Regions from separate parts of the Herbaspirillum sp. 1130 genome, predicted to be linked through region 1. Evidence: predicted binding sites of a transcription regulator. Region 1 holds the regulator's gene; each other region holds the start of a gene.
The links. The regulator LexA, encoded in region 1, represses DNA repair genes until DNA is damaged. The targets are predictions, from matches to a motif close to ACTGTATNNNNATACAGT.

Region 2: the regulator LexA is predicted to act here: its motif matches at 3,341-3,358, upstream of recA (recombinase RecA).
Region 3: the regulator LexA is predicted to act here: its motif matches at 3,794-3,811, upstream of JOD78_RS14205 (VRR-NUC domain-containing protein).

Annotation. Positions count from the first base shown of each region.
Region 1 covers NZ_JAFICQ010000001.1:199,583-205,152, forward strand. The annotation lists gene JOD78_RS00985 (flagellin) at 1-787, opposite strand, end outside; gene JOD78_RS00990 (tetratricopeptide repeat protein) at 1,110-3,092, opposite strand; gene lexA (transcriptional repressor LexA) at 3,295-3,951, opposite strand; gene rpsF (30S ribosomal protein S6) at 4,279-4,644, shown strand; gene priB (primosomal replication protein N) at 4,666-4,965, shown strand; gene rpsR (30S ribosomal protein S18) at 5,021-5,305, shown strand; gene rplI (50S ribosomal protein L9) at 5,332-5,570, shown strand, end outside.
Region 2 covers NZ_JAFICQ010000002.1:541,203-546,772, reverse strand. The annotation lists gene sucC (ADP-forming succinate--CoA ligase subunit beta) at 1-996, opposite strand, end outside; gene recX (recombination regulator RecX) at 1,519-1,983, opposite strand; gene recA (recombinase RecA) at 2,133-3,182, opposite strand; gene JOD78_RS11255 (response regulator) at 3,643-5,271, shown strand; gene JOD78_RS11250 (ATP-binding protein) at 5,274-5,570, shown strand, end outside.
Region 3 covers NZ_JAFICQ010000003.1:111,821-117,390, reverse strand. The annotation lists gene JOD78_RS14210 (ATP-dependent DNA helicase) at 1-2,118, opposite strand, end outside; gene JOD78_RS14205 (VRR-NUC domain-containing protein) at 2,115-3,767, opposite strand; gene JOD78_RS14200 (lyase family protein) at 3,952-5,469, shown strand; gene JOD78_RS14195 (EamA family transporter) at 5,499-5,570, opposite strand, start outside.

The DNA of each region.
Region 1 (5,570 bases):
CTGCCTGATCCAGCGACAGCTTGGCGCTGTCAACGGCAGCTTGCAGGGTCACGGCCGACGAAGCCAGTGCCGAGGAGGACAGGGACGAACCGGTAGCGAACAGGTTGTCCAGGGCAGCCTTGGCCGAGGTGTAGGTCGCTTGCGCGGTGCTCACGCCGGAGGTGTCGCCCAGACCGATCAGGCCCTTGGCGCTGGTGCCGATGACGGTAGCGATGGTGGAGTTGTTCGACAGGTCATCCAGGGTGATGGTGATCTGGTCGTTCAGCTTGTTGTCTTGCACGTTGGCGCCGACCTGGAACGACAGGGTCAGGGAAGCCGACACGTTCGAAGCGTTCGAGCCGGTACCGGCCGATGCGCCTTGACCAACACCGGTGAACAGGTTCTGGCCGTTGAAGCTGGTGCCGTTCAGAACACGGAACACTTCCTGCGACAGCTGGGTGTATTCGTCGTTCAGGGTCTTGCGGTCTTGTGCGCTGTTGGTGCCGTTGGCTGCTTGCACAGCCAGTTCACGCATACGCTGCAGGTTGTCGCCGACGGTCGACAGAGCGCCTTCAGCGGTTTGCGCCATCGAGATACCGTCGTTGGCGTTACGTTGTGCAACTGCCAGGCCCTTGACCTGGGAGTTCATGCGGTCGGCGATGGCCAGGCCGGCGGCGTCGTCCTTGGCGCTGTTGACGCGCAGGCCGGACGACAGACGTTGGATCGAGGTATTGAGCGACGACTGCGAGGAATTCAGGTTCCGTTGCGTATTGAGCGACGGAATATTGGTATTAATGACTGCTGCCATGTTAATTCTCCTAAGATTTGAGACCGATGATCCGAGTTTCAGTGCCTAACGTTGGTCTTCTACCCATGAGCCCCAGGCGTTTCAACCTCTGTTGATTGCTTTATCGGGCAGTCTTGGAAAAAGTTTAGGGCTTTTGCAAAAAATCTTTTTCAAGGCTTTCCGAACTAAAACTGCGTGCTTTGAAACTCCAAGCAAATCCTTTTTCGACGGCAATTCCAAAAACTTTAGGAAAATTGCTGTTGCGGCCAAGAAAAATGTTCCGAAAAGCAAAAACCGCCCGGGAAGGGCGGTTTCCTGCAATGGCTGGGCGCTCCTAGCCAGCTCAGCCTTGGGCTTTCTTATGTTGCAGCAGCGTTAATTCTTCGCCAACCTTTTTCAGGACCGAGTCCCAATCGCTGACTGCCGGCTGGCGGAACAGGCGCATGCCGGGATACCACGGGGAATCATCGCGGTCGTTGAGCCACCGCCAGTCGGGTACATGCGGCAGCAGTACCCAGGTGGGGTGGCCTAGTGCTCCGGCCAGATGGGCCACCGAAGTATCCACGCAGATAACCAGGTCAAGATTGCTGATGGCGGCAGCGGTATCGGCGAAGTCCTGGCACTCATTGCCCAGGTCAAAGACGGGCCAATCGGCTGGCAACTCCTTCAGGCCGTCGGCAGGCTTGCCTTTTTGCAATGAGTAGAATTCCATCTTGGGGACTTCAAACAATTGCTTGAATTTGTCCAGTGGAATCGAACGATGGCGGTCATTGCCATGCTCCGGATTGCCGCCCCAGACGATGCCGACGCGCAGATTGTCCGCTGATCGTGTCAAGGTGGAAATCTTCTGCTTCCAGTGCGCCGCCAGCGACGCATCGGCAGACAGATAGCCTTCCGCATAGCGCGGGATATCCTCGACGCTATGGGTGCGCAGGGCATAGGGCAGGCTCATGAGCACATAGGCGCAGTCGCAGGGTGGCAGGGGATCGCTTTCGCGCACCAGTGTCACTGCTGGTGTGAAGGATTGGAACAGGCGGTACAGAGGATTCTTCACATGCAGCGCCACGCTGGCACCTTGCTCCATGAGCAAGCGGGCATAGCGCAGGAACTGGATGCTGTCGCCAAAGCCTTGCTCGTGCATCAGCAGGATGCGCTTGCCCGCCAGCGAGGACTTGCCATCCCATTTCGGAATGACCTCGAACAGCTTGTGGATCAGGCGGTAGACGTGGGCGCGTTCCTTGGTGGTGAGGCGGCTCTCGTGGCACTCCCAGCCTTCCTCGAACTGTCCGCGCAGCAACAGGGTCAGTGCCAGGTTGTGCTTGGCGGTCGGGTAATTCGGCCGCAGCGCCAATGCCGTGCGGAAATTGCCAAGCGCATCGTCATAATCGCCATGATCGTGCTGGATCGCGCCGATGTTGTTGTAGGTGAGGGCGTGCTTGGGGTCCAGCGCCAAGGCCTGCTTGAACATGCGCATGGCATCGTCGAAGCGGTCGCCCGTGTTGAAGTAGCTTGAACCGAGCTTGACGTAGCCATTCGGATCCTTGGGTGCGATCTCGATGACGCGCAGCAGGTGTTCGTGGGCTTCTTCGATCTTGTTGATTTTCAGATAACTATCGGCGATCTTGTTGTGGGCGTAGGTGTCCTGGGGATCGAGCAGGATGGCGGTCTTGTGGGACTCTACGGCCTCCTTGTACATCTCCATGGCATGAAAGGCTTCGCCCAGGGCGGTGTGGGAGGGAGCGAAATTGATCTGGTATTCGAGCGACTTCAGAATCGTGGCGACCGCCTCGTCAAAGCGCCGTGCGTCGATCAGGGCGCGGCCCAGGTGCGACAGCGGGCCCGGTGCGTTGGGTTCACGCCGGGCCGCATCCTCGAAGTATTTGATCGAGGCTTCCGGATCGTTCTTTTCGTGCAGGGCATTGGCCAGGCCGATGCGTGCCGCCCGGTTTTCCTTGTCGATGGCGATGGCGCGCTCGTAGATGGCGATGGACTCGTCGATGCGATCCTGGCTCAGCACCGTACCGGCCAGGTTGCTGAGGTATTCGGCGTTGTTCGGATCGGCCTCGATGGCCTTGCGCAGGTATTGCTCGGCTTGCGCGAACTGGCCTTCCTGCATGGCGATCAGTCCGCGTGCGTGGTTGGCAAACACCAGATTGGGGGCGCGGGCCAATACGGCTGTACAGATCGCCTTGGCTTCCTCGGTCTTGCGATTGTCGAGCAGGTCCAGACATTTGCGAACGTCCAGCAGATCCTGCAGGTTGGACTTGGCGGCCGCTGGGGCCGGAATATGTTTGCCGTGCTTGTTGCTGCTCTTGCGCGTCGACATCGAAAAGGGTCCTCTTGGTTGGGCGCATCCATTGCGCCGGGCATAGCTGTCCAGCAAGGATGATATGCGTAACCGGTCACAGGTGAAGAGCTAAATAGAAAGCAAAAAACCTCCGTTTTAAGCGGAGGTTCATGCATAAACAAGCGATCAGTCGCCGCTGGCAGCGTCTTTCCGGCGGTCGGGCCTGCGCGCCGCTCCGAATTCAGTTCCAGCTGCGCAGCAATCCCACGGCCAGTCCTTCGAGTGCAAACTGGTCGTCTTCCGGCTTGACGATGATGGGCTCGAATTCCGGATTCTCGGGGAACAGGGTGATGACGCTGCCGCTCTTCTGGTAGCGCTTGACCGTGACCTCGTCAGCCAGGCGGGCCACCACGATCTGGCCATTGCGCGCCTGGTCGGCGCGCCGCACGGCCAGCAGGTCGCCGTCCAGGATGCCGGCGTCGCGCATGGACATGCCGCGCACCTTGAGCAGGTAGTCGGGCTTGGCCCGGAACATGGCCGGGTCGACCTGGTAAGTCTTTTCCACGTGTTCCTGGGCCAGGATGGGGGAGCCCGCCGCCACGCGCCCGATCAGCGGCAGGCTCAGCTGCATCAGGGCGGGATGGGGCAGGGCCATCTGGCGTGCAGTGCTGATGCCTGTGGTACCTGATTCGCGCAAGCGGATGCCGCGCGAGGTGCCGGGGGAAATCTCGATGGCGCCCTTGCGGGCCAGGGCCTGCAGATGCTCTTCGGCGGCGTTGGCGGAACGGAAGCCCAACTCGGCAGCGATCTCTGCACGCGTGGGAGGGAAGCCGGTGTTCTCGATGGCGTTCTTGATCAGGTTCAGGATCTGTTCCTGGCGCGCAGTCAGTTTGAGCATGAGGGTGGCCTTTCTCGGAGGGAAGGCTGTCTGGATGAACAGTCTGTATTTTTATACAGGTGCAATCCTTGTGTCAACGGCAACATGCATATTCCGGGGCGGAAAAGGCAAGCTTTCTCATTTATATAGAGCGCGCCGCAACTGAAGAATCTGGTTCTGAGCCGCTGGCGGCGATGTGCAGGGTCCGCGTTGTGGCCCTGCGGCCGCAGTGGCGTGACGCTGGCATTGCTGTCAGGACGGAAACCTAGTATGATCTCGGGTTTTCCTCTTCCCACACCCGTCTTGACGCCGGGGTGGGCGTCTTCAATAAGTCCATAAGGAGTCTACATGCGTCATTATGAAATCGTATTTATCGTCCACCCGGACCAAAGCGAGCAAGTGCCGGCGATGATCGAGCGTTACAAGGGCATCGTCACCACCCGCGGCGGCAAGGTCCACCGTGTCGAAGATTGGGGCCGTCGCCAACTGGCTTACCAGATCCAGAAGCTGGCCAAGGCTCACTACGTCTGCCTGAACATCGAAGTCGACAGCGAAACGCTGGCTGAAATCGAAACCGGCTTCAAGTTCAACGACGCCGTCCTGCGCCACCTGACCGTCAAGATGAAGAAGGCCGAAACCGGTCCTTCCCCCATCCTGAAGGCAGTGCAGAAGGAAGACGCGGCCAAGAGCCGTACCGAAGCTCCGGCAGCTTAAGCGCTGCGAACATCGCGGAGAGTGAACCAGTTTCAAGTCATCGCCAGCCTGGCAGAACGTGATGTCCTACGTTATACGCCGGCCGGTATCCCGATTGTCACTGCCAGGTTGCAGCATCAGTCGGAGCAGACGGAGGCTGGCATGAAGCGTCAGGTCGAATTCGAGATCGCGGCGCTGGCAGCGGGGGAAATCTCCGGTGCGCTCAACAGGGCGGCACTGGGTGAAGTCTTCCGGTTCACCGGCTTTTTGGCCCGCAGGAATCGCAACAGCAAGAGCGTCGTGTTTCATATCGTTGATTTTGGCCCGGTCGCGCCGGATTGAGCGGCGCAAGGTAGCCAAACAGACCTTACCCAATTTTTAGATACAGGAGCCAACCATGGCATTCGGTAAAAAGTTCGATAAAAGCAAGCTGAAAAACAAGCGCCAACAGCAAAACCCGCTGTTCAAGCGCAAGAAATTCTGCCGTTTCACCGCCGCTGGCGTTGAACAGGTCGATTACAAGGACGTGGACACCCTGAAGGACTTCGTCCAGGAAAACGGCAAGATCATGCCGGCACGCCTGACCGGTACCAAGGCCCACTACCAGCGTCAAGTTGACACCGCCATCAAGCGCGCGCGTTACCTGGCTCTGCTGCCGTACACCGATCTGCACAACGCCTAATCAGCGTCGAGAAATAGGAGAAAAACATGCAAGTCATTCTGTTGGAAAAAATCGTGAATCTCGGCGGTCTGGGTGATGTCGTGCGCGTCAAGGACGGTTTCGCACGCAACTTCCTGATCCCCCAACGCAAGGCCCGCCGCGCTACCGATGCAGCCATCGCTGAATTCGAAGCCAAGCGCGCTGACCTGGAAAAGGCTGCCGCCGAGAAGCTGGCCGCTGCCCAAGCCCAAGGCGAAAAGCTGGCTGGCGCTACCGTGGAAGTGTC
Region 2 (5,570 bases), on a different contig from region 1:
CACGCCTTCGGCGATCACGTCACAGCGCATGATGCCGCCGAAGATGTTGACCAGGATGGCCTTCAGTTCGGGGTTCTTCAGCATGATCTTGAAGGCTTCGGTGACCTTCTCGGTGGTGGCGCCGCCGCCCACGTCCAGGAAGTTGGCCGGCTCGCCGCCGAACAGCTTGATGGTGTCCATGGTGGCCATGGCCAGGCCGGCACCGTTGACCAGACAGCCGATGTTGCCGTCCAGGGAGATGTAGGCCAGGTCGAACTTGGAGGCTTCGACTTCAGCCGGATCTTCTTCGTCCAGGTCGCGGTAGGCGACGATTTCCGGGTGACGGAACAGGGCGTTGGAGTCGAAGTTGAACTTGGCGTCCAGGGCGATGACCTTGCCGTCGCCGGTCAGGATCAGGGGGTTGATTTCAGCCAGGGAAGCGTCGGTTTCCCAGTAAGCCTTGTACAGGCCTTGCAGGTTCTGGCGAGCAGCCGGGATCGATTCAGCAGGCACGCCGATCTTGGCGGCCACGTCGTCGGCTTGCGCGTCGGTGAGGCCATCGATCGGGTCGATGATGACGTTGTGGATCTTTTCCGGGTTGCTGTGGGCAACTTCTTCGATGTCCATGCCGCCTTCGCTGGAGGCCATCAGGACGACCTTCTGCGAGACGCGGTCGGTGACCAGGGAAACGTACAGTTCCTTCTTGATGTCCGCGCCTTCTTCGATCAGCAGGCGACGCACCTTCTGGCCTTCAGCGCCGGTCTGGTGGGTGATCAGCTGCATGCCCATGATCTGGTTGGCGTATTCCTTGACCTGCTCGATGGACTTGGCCACCTTCACGCCACCGCCCTTGCCGCGGCCGCCTGCATGGATCTGGGCCTTGACGACCCACACCGGGCCGCCGAGCTTCTGGGCAGCCGCTTCGACTTCGTCGACCGACATGCAAGGAATGCCGCGCGGCACGGTTACGCCGAACTGGCGCAGGATTTCTTTACCCTGATACTCATGGATTTTCATGGGAGCTTCCCTTTAGACACTGAATGAATGAAACTTGCCGGATTGAAATTCGGAAGCCGGCATTGAGCCGGCCGACCAGAAAGCAGACTGCAACCCGCAGGCGGGGGTCGCATCCGTTGCCGGATGGAGTCGGGCGCAGGCGTGAGCTGCGCGGGTTGCGAGTGAATTCGTCGAATTGGGCATATGCATGCCGTCTGCTTTAGTTGGTCTGATAGTCGAAACGCACCAGCTTGCGCCGAAGCGTTCGCATTATCCATTCCTGCTCCTGACGTGGGCCTTGCACCGTTGCGCCGTTTTAACAAACCGGCAACACGCGGTATCTCCTCAGGCTTGCGCGCCGCAGCAAAAACTTCCGAATTCTAGCACACGACAAACGGCCTGTTGGCCGGTAGCGCTAACACCGGGCGCAATGCGCAGGAATTACCATCGGGCAGGACAAGGCCGCACGCCGGTGGGAGATTTCGAGGAAAACGCGGGAAAAATGTGCTTGGCCGGGCCGGCCCTGCTGGATGCAGCTTGGGTTCAGGCAGACTCTTCGTCGTCGGCCCAGGCGGTCTGGAAGGCTTCGCGGATGCTGCGATGGGAAAAACCGCGCTGCTGGAGGAAGCGCATCTGTTTGGCGCGGGTCTCGGCATCCTCGGGCGGTGCGGCGTACTTGCGCCGCAGCACCTGCGCGGCACGCTCGCCCTCCCCGGCGGCCAGATCGGCCTTCAGTTCGGCGATGGCTTCACCTTCAATGCCATGGCCGTGAAGTTCGGAGATGATGCGCTGATTGCCGTAGCGCGCCGAGCGGCGATGCACGAGCGATTCGGAAAAACGTTCCTGGGAAAGGAAACGGGACTGCTCCAGCCATTGCAGGAGCTCTTCGATGTCATCGCCCTCTTGCGCGTAAGGGGCAAGCTTACGCGCAAGTTCCTGGCGACTATGCTCACGTGAAGAGAGATATTTGAGCGCCCTTGCTTTCAGGCTGATCGGCGGTCTTGGCATGTTGCGAACTTGCTGTACTGCGGTATTACCTCCCCCTGAGACCGCCAACACAGCACGGCACCAGCGAGATAAACAAGCCACCATCACGACACCCAGGGCTCAGGCAAACCCTGTCGCCGCGATGGCGCTTGAATCCTTTAAGCGCGGATTCAGGAAGCCTTGGCTTCCGCTTCGCCACCGGCCAGTTCCGGCACGCCCAGGGCGACACGGACCTTGTTCTCGATCTCGCGAGCCAGCTCCGGATGTTCCTTCAGGTAGTTACGGGCATTGTCCTTGCCCTGGCCGATGCGCTCGCCGTTGTAGCTGTACCAGGCACCGGACTTCTCGACCACCTTGTGTTCCGAACCCAGGTCCAGGATCTCGCCTTCGCGGGAAGTGCCTTCGCCATACAGGATGTCGAAGTGGGCTTCGCGGAACGGGGGCGCAACCTTGTTCTTGACGACCTTGACCTTGGTTTCGCTGCCGATGACTTCATCACCCGACTTGATCGAACCGGTGCGGCGGATGTCCAGGCGCACGGAAGCGTAAAACTTCAGCGCGTTACCGCCGGTGGTGGTTTCCGGGTTGCCGAACATGACACCGATCTTCATGCGGATCTGGTTGATGAAGATCACGGTGGTGTTGGTGCGGTTGATGCTGCCGGTGAGCTTGCGCAGCGCCTGCGACATCAGGCGGGCTTGCAGGCCCGGCAGGGAATCGCCCATGTCGCCTTCGATTTCAGCCTTGGGGGTCAGCGCGGCCACGGAGTCGACCACGATCAGGTCCACCGCACCGGAGCGCACCAGGGCGTCGCAGATTTCCAGGGCTTGTTCGCCGGTGTCGGGCTGCGAGATCAGCAGGTCGTTCAGGTTCACGCCCAGCTTTTGCGCGTAGGTGACATCCAGCGCGTGCTCGGCGTCGATGAAGGCGCAGGTGCCGCCCAGCTTCTGCATTTCGGCAATCGATTGCAGGGTCAGGGTGGTCTTGCCCGAGGATTCCGGACCGTAGATTTCGATCACGCGGCCGCGCGGCAGGCCGCCGATGCCCAGGGCGATGTCCAGGCCCAGGGAGCCGGTGGACACGGACTGGATTTCCTCAGCGATGACGCCATCTTCCATGCGCATCACCGAGCCCTTGCCAAACTGCTTTTCAATCTGTGCCAACGCGGCGGCCAGCGCCTTGCTCTTTTCAGAGTTGTTCGCAGCTTTTTTGTCGTCCATAAATCTCTCTCGGCAAAATGTCGTGAAGACGGGTGTCAGGGGGAGTCTTGCTGATGTTGCTTGAATGTTGCTTGGATCTTGCTCGCGGTGGCTGGCCATCGCTGGCAGGCCGCGGGTGTTGCCCGGGGGGCAGTGGATGACCGCCCCGATAGAGCGATACTGTATAAAAAAACAGTGCTTAGTGCAAGCGTTTTTGTCGGCCCAAATTCCATCCGTGGGCGAAAACCACAATTATACGAGAGGCAGACCTTCCAAAAACTTCATAAATCGCAGAGGAATGATGCATGGAAGGAAAAAAAACGGCACACTCGCGAGTTGGGGGGAATAATTCGTCAGCAATGGCCAAATTGGTATCAATAGTCGTCATCTCGCACGATATTGCGCCGCGGCAATTATTCGGCCCACGGCATTCCGCAATCCCGAACAGATCGCCTTACAGATCGCTTTACAGACCGTTCTCATGAGTTTAGTGCCCTTCAGCCACATCAGCGCCCTGCGCTGCCTGGTCATCGACGACATGCCGACGATGCGCCAGAACATTCGCATGCACCTCGGGCAGCTCGGCGTGACCAAGGTCGACCAGGCTGCCACGCCCGATGAAGCCATCCGCTTCGTGCAGTCCGGCACCTATGACCTGATCATCTGCGACTACAACCTCAACAAGGAAAGCAACGGGCAGCAGCTGCTGGAGTTCTTCCGCACCCAGAACATGCTCTCGCCGACCTGCATGTTCATCATGGTGACGGCCGAGAGCGGCTACAACCTGGTGGCCAGCGCCGCCGAGTTCCAGCCCGACGCCTACATGTTGAAGCCGCTGACGGCCAGCCGCATCGCCGAACGCGTGGACCGCCTGCTGGAAAAGCAGCACGCCATGCTGCCGGTGACCGAGAAGATGAAGCGCAAGGACATCACCGGCGCCATCATCGAATGCGACAACGTGCTCAAGTCGGCGCCCAAGTGGATCGTCGAGATCATGAAGACCAAGGGCACGCTGCTGATCGAACAGCGCCGCATCGACGAAGCGCGCGAGGTCTACAAGCAGGCCCTGGCCATGCGCGACGACCTGGTGTGGGCCAAGATCGGCCTGGCCCGCTGCAACATCGTGGCCGGCCAGATGGATGATGCGCGCTTGATCGTGCAGGACGTACTGGCGCAGAACAAGCAGTTCATCGCCGCCTACGACCTTATGGCGCAGATCGACGAAGCCCAGGGCAACCAGGAAGGCGCGCTGGAGGCGCTGACCAAGTCTTCCGAGATCATCCCCTCGGCGCGCCGCAGCCGCCTGGTGGGCGACGTGGCCTACCGCAGCGGCCATCTCGACCAGGCGCGCGAGGCTTATGACAAGGTGCTGAAGCACACCAAGGGTTCGCTCACCGCGCAACCGACCGACCTGCTCTCGCTGGCCCAGGTGCACATCGACAGCGGCGACCCGGATGCCGCGCTGCGTTTGCTGGAAAGCGCGCCGCGCCGCTACGAGGAATCCAACCTCTTCGTCTCCGCGCAGGCCGCCGTGCAGGCCCAGGCCTACGTCCAGCTGGGCGACACCATCTCGGCCCAGCAAGCCTTCGAGACGGCCCGCCAGGCGGCCGGCAAGGAAGCCTCGGACACCGCCACCCTGGCCCTGGCCAAGGCGGCCTTCTCGATGGGCAAGGATGAGGAAGGCGCCAAGCTCATCGCCGAAGCCGTCAAGTCCGACCACGAGAACAAGACCCTGCAGATGCTGGCGCGCAAGGTGCTGGCCGATACCGGCCGCGCCAACCTGGCCGAAGAGCTCATCGACGGTGCCGTCAAGCACTGCATGAGCATCATCGCCGAAGCCAATGCCCTCATGCGCAGCGCCAAGCCCGACGAGTCGCTGGCGCGGCTGGAAGAGGCGCTGGCCAGCATGCCGGAGAACACCGGCGTGCTGCTGGCGGCCGCCCAGCTGCATCTGCTGTGGATGAGCCAGCGCGGCTGGAACGAAGAATACGTCAAGCGCGTGCGCCGCTACCTGGCCACCCTGGACCGCCTGATTCCCGGCAACGATAGAGTCGCGAAGATGCACAAATTCCTGCGCGACACCCTGACCAAAGTAGCCCCGAAGAGCTGACCATGGATCCCAAGCTTGCCGCGATCATCATTCACGACATCAAAAACTCCCTGGGCGTGCTGGAGGGGGAATTGCGCCGCCTGTCCGACGACGTGCCGCGCGTGCAGCAGGCCCATGTCACCTGCCTGGCCCTGCAGGAAAAGCTGATCGCCTTCCTGACCCTCTACAAGGCCGATTCCCAGGGCCTGCGCGCGCAGGTCGAGGCGGTCTCGCCGCTGGACTTCCTCGATGCCCTGGTGCGCGAGCACGGCGTCTCCCGCAGCAACGACATCGCCCTGCAGGTGGACGAAACCGACATG
Region 3 (5,570 bases), on a different contig from region 1:
GCCGAACAGTTGCTCCATGCGTTCACGCAACTGCTCGTTGACCGGGTTGAATTGCGGCAACCCCAGCGTGGCGACGAAAGCGCCGATGAGTCGATCGCCGGGCAGATCCACGCCTTCCCCGAAGGAGCCGCCCAATACGGCAAAGCCGATGCCCTGCCCGGCGCTTTCGAAACGTGCGAGGAAGGCATCGCGGTCGGTCTCGGACATGCGGCGCGACTGCTGCCAGGTGGCGATATGCGGATGCGCCCGTGCGAAGGCATCGCGCGCCTGCTGCAGGTAGTCGAAGCTGGAGAAGAACGCCAGGTAGTTGCCCGGCCGCTCTTCATACTGGCGCGACATGAGTTCGCAGATTGGTGCGATGGAGGCTGCGCGGCGCTGCCAGGTGGTGGAGATCTGATGCGCCACCTTCACCTGCAACTGGCTGGCCTGGAAGGGAGACTCGACATCGATCCAGGCGGTATTGGCCGGCATGCCCAGCAGATCGGCAAAATAATTCCACGGGGCCAGCGTGGCCGAGAACAGCGTGGTCGCATGCGCAAAGGCAAAGCGCGGCCCCAGGAAAGGCGCAGGCACCACGTTGCGGATGCACAGCACGGTATTGCGTTCATCTTCCCGGGTGAGATCAAACAGCGAGTGCGGGCCGAAGGATTCGGCCAGCCGCACGAAGGCCATGGCATCGAAGTAGAAATCGCGCAGCGGCGGATCCAGCGGCACCGCCACCTGCGCCAGGAAATCGCTGATGGCGCCCACGCTGCTGCTGAGTGCCTCGACGAACTTGGCCGGCGGCGCTTCCAGCACCTGATAGGGCAAGTCGGCTTTCTTGCCGGCGGCGGTCCAGGCGCGGCCCAGCCGTTCCAGCGGCTTGGCCACGGCCGGCGGGGCCACGGCGCGCGCGGCCCGCAGCGCTGCCCGGCTCAGTTGCGCGCTGTACATGCTACGCGCCCGCGAGACCAGGTTGTGGGCCTCGTCGGCCAGCACGCTCACGCGCCAGTCATGCGCCTGCGCCATGCCGTAGAGCATGGCACCGCCATCGAACCAGTAGTTGTAATCGCCGACGATGACATCGCTCCAGCGCGTCATCTCGCTGCCCAGGTAGTAGGGACAGACCTGATGCTGCAGGGCCACGCTGCGCAGATGTTCGCGATCCAGCAGCGGCTGCGAGAGGCAGGCCGCGCGGGCGGCAGGCAGGCGGTCGTAGAAGCCCTGCGCCAGCGGACAGGAATCGCCCCGGCACAGCCGGTCCGGATATTCGCAGGCCTTGTCGCGTGCGCACAGTTCCAGCACGCGGAGCGGCAGTTCGCCGTGATCCTTCAAGGTGGCGGCGGCATCCAGCGCCAGTTGCCGGCCGGGGGTCTTGGCCGCGAGGAAGAGGATCTTGTCCAGCCGCTGCGCCGGGGCGGCCTTGAGGGCCGGGAACAAGGTGCCCAGCGTCTTGCCGATGCCGGTCGGTGCCTGCGCCAGCAGGCTGCGCCGGCCCGTCTGCGCGCGAAATACCGCCTCCGCCAGTTGCCGCTGACCGGGACGGAAATCGCCGTGCGGAAAGCGCAGCGCCTGCAAGGCCGTATCACGCGCCGCGCGGTGCGCCAGCTCCTGTTCGGCCCAGCGCATGAAGCGCTCGCATTGTGCAGCAAAGAGCGTAGCCAGTTCCTCGCGGCTGCGGGTTTCTTCCAGTACCGTTTCCTGCTGGCTGCCGATGTCGAAATACACCAGCGCCAAATGGATGCGCGCCAGCCCTTCCCGCTCGCACATCAGGTGGCCATAGACCCGCAGTTGCGCCCAGTGCAGGTGGCGATGATTGTCGGGCAGGCTGGAGAGCTGGCCGCGATAAGTCTTCACTTCTTCCAGCAGCTGGCGCGCGGGGTCATAGCCATCGGCGCGTCCGCGCACATGCAGCGCGCCATGATCGGCCGAGAGCGTCACTTCGCTCAGGTAGCCTTCCCCGCGCCGCTGCGCCACGATGGCGTGACCGGCGATGCCTTCCTGGGCGGTGGGTGTGGGCGTGAAGCGCAGATCGAGATCGCCCTGCTTGGCGGTGAATTCGCACAGTGCACGAACCGAGACGGTGTAGCGCGGTGCGGACTGCTCTTGCGCAGCGCCGGCCGAGAGCGCCTCGTTCATGCTGCCGCCTGTTCCCATTGCAGGTAGCACACCGCCACCGGCATGGCGTGTTGCGCACAGTAGTCCAGCCAGCGGCGCTGGTTGTCCTGCAGGCGGTCGCCCGGGCCTTTGACTTCGACCATGCGATAGCGCCCTTGCTGCGGCCAGAACTGGATCAGGTCGGGGAAGCCGTTGCGGTTCTCTCGAATGTCGTCAAGGATGCGCAGGCACCACAGCTTCAGATGTGCAGCGGGGATACAGTCCAGCGCCATCACCAGCAGCTCGCGCGTGACCCAGCCCCAGGCCACGAAGGGCGTTTGCAGGCCGTGCTTGGCCTCATGGATGGCAAGGAGATGCGCACGGTAGCTGCCGTCATCGAAGCGGCGCAAGCAGCGCGCCAGCACATCGCGCCGACGCGCCGCGAAATCGGCGCTCAAGAGATCGGCCGGCTCGCGCTGGAAGGGATGGAAGAAGGCGCCGGGAATGGGCGCGAACAGCGCTTCCCAGCACAGCAAGCCGAACAGGGCATTGGCCAGCGCGTTTTCGACATAGAACACCGGCGCATCAGCCCGCTGCAAATGCAACTGCACCGCCCGCTCGACGCGGCCGCCCTCGGCCGGCAACACGAGCTCGATCTGATCGACCACGGCGGGGCGCGGCCGCAGCGCCGGCGGCAAACCCAGCTGGCGCGCCAGGCGCGGCGCGATGCGCAGCAGTTGCTGGCGTTCCGCCTCGCTCTCGGGCGATTGCCGGGCGATCGTCAGCAGGGCCTGCGCGGGACCGAAGCGGCCCAGTTTTTCCAGCACGCGGATGGCGCGTGCCCGTGCGCCGGGATAACGGCAGGCGGCGTAGATCTGCTGCGCCTGTAGCCAGTCGCCGGCCTTCTCGCAATGCTGGCCGAGCTGGAACAGCAGGCGTTCACGGCGGCTCTCCAGCCAGGGATTGTCGAAGCGCTCCGCGGGTAGCGCGTCGAGCACCGCAGCGACCTCGTCACCGGCCTCGAAGCGTTGCTTGCAGGCCTGCAGTTGCAGGTAAAGATCAATGTCGGTGCGGCTGCGAAAACCGCGCGCCTCGGCAGAAAGGGCGATCTGTTCATAGCGCAGCGTACCCAGATCGGCCAGCACGAATTCGCTCCAGTCCTGGCGCAGGTTGCCGAAGAACATCAAACGCAAACGTTCACACAGGCCGCCAACCCGCATGCGCAGGACCGCTTCCCCGCCCTGCCCCGGCGCTATCCATTGCGACAGGCAGCGCGGCGCGGCATGAAGGGGATCGCTTTCCAGTGCCGCCAGCAAGCTGTCCTTGCGCGCCGTCCTGAGTCCACCGCGCACGCCGAACCAGCGCAGCAGCTCCGGCTTGGTCGCCAGCGCGAAGACCTGGGCCAGCGACAGCGGCGCATCCTGCTCCACCCATTCGGGCGGCAGATCGCGGGACGCCTGCAGCGGGCAGCCGATCTCCGGATAAGCCAGACGGCTGGCGCGGAAGTGCTCGCCCTTGCGCATCATCATGCGCACGAACAGCGCCCGCGCAGCCAGCGGCAAGGCCGGGAAACGCAGCAGGAAATCGCGCTCCTCGTCCTGCAGCAGGTCGGCATAGCGCTGCCCCAGCCAATCCAGCGCCTGCTGGAAATTGCTCAGGTAGTAGAAACGGTGATCGGGGATGGCGGGCATTGCGGCGAAAAGCAGGCAGGAAAGGAACTGTATGGATGCACAGTATATCGCGTAGATGCCAATAACTACACTTTGGAGACGAGATACCTGAAATATCAGGCTCTGTTCACCTTCAACCTGAATCGCGATTGCCCGCTAAGATAGTCGCCCTGCACAGACCAATCAACACTTCCAGGAGACCGCCTTGCCCAAGCTTTCCACCCTCGCCGTCGCGCTGTCCGCTGCCCTGCTGGCTTGCGCCGCGCCCTTGCACGCGCAGCAGACGCCGCGCCATGATGAATTCTTCTGGCTCGGCGAAATCAACAAGGCCACGGCCGTGATCAACACCGACGAAGGCTTGCTGGACAAGTCGATGACCCCGCTGGTCGTCAAGGGCATCCGCAAGGTGCTGGCCGATGGCGAGCTGCCGGGTGCCAAGCGTCCGACGCTGGTGATCACCTTCGAGCCGCTGCTGATCCAGGCGGCCGGTCCGCAGATCACGCTGCTGCACGCCGGCCGTTCCAGCCAGGACATGCTGGCCACGCTGCGCGCGGCCATCCTGCGCGAAGACCTGCTGACGCTGGCCAACCAGCTCAACGCCACCACGGCGGCGCTGGTCCGACTGGCCGCCAGCCAGCGTGACACCATCGTGCCCAACTACACCAATGGGGTGGCGGCGCAACCCAACAGCTACGGCCACTACCTGCTGGGCTTTGCCGCCGCACTGGACCGCGATGCCCAGCGCCTGCGCGAAGCCTATGGGCGGCTGGACCGCTCGGCCATGGGCACCACAGTGCTCAACGGCACCAGCTGGCCGTTGAACCGCCAGCGCATGGCCGACTACCTGGGCTTTGCCGCCATCGTCGACAACGCCTATGACGCGGCGCAACTGTCGGCGGTGGATGGTCCGGTGGAAGCGGGCGCGGTGGTCTCTTCCATTGCCCTGCATGCCGGCGCCTTCATCCAGGACGTGATGACGCAATATGCGCAGCCGCGTCCGTGGATCCTGTTGCAGGAGGGAGGGGCCAATACTTACGTGTCGTCGGCCATGCCGCAGAAGCGCAATCCGGGCCTGCTCAACAGCACCCGGCGCGATGCCTCGATGGTGATTGCCGAGGGCATGGGCGTGGCCATCGTGGCGCACAACATCCCGCCCGGCATGAGCGATGCCAAGGACGTGAAGCCCAACAAGGAGATGGTGCTCAATACGGTCAAGGTCCTGAAGAACTGGGAAAGCATCCTGGGCGCGCTGGTGATCGATCCGAAACGCGCGCTGGAAGAACTCAACAGCGACTGGACCGCGTCCCAGGAACTGGCCGACGTGCTCATGCGCAAGTACAAGCTGCCCTTCCGCGTGGGCCATCACTTCGCTTCGGAAGTGGTGGAGTATGCCAAGGCCAACAACATCCGGCCGCTGGAGTTTCCTTATGACCAGGCGCAGCGCATCTATCACGAAGCGGTGCTGAATTCGGAATTCCCCCAGGCCCTGCCGATGTCGGAACAGGAGTTTCGCAGCACCCTCGATCCGGTGGCGATCGTGCGCAATCGTGCCACCGTCGGCGGTCCGCAACCGGCCGAGATGGACCGCATGCTGCGCGAGGCCACTGCGCGCGTGGCGCAGCAGGACGCATGGATCAAGGCCCGGCAGCAGCGCATTGCAGGATCGCTGCAGAAGCTGGATGCGGATTTTGACCGGATGGCCGTCTCGGCGGGGGTGAAGTAAGGCGTGCCGGGCGGGCCGTGCAGCTTGGCCTAGCCGCGGGAAATCACCAGCAATCCCGCAGCAATGAGCGCGGCCCCGATCAGCTTGGCGGGCGTGATGAC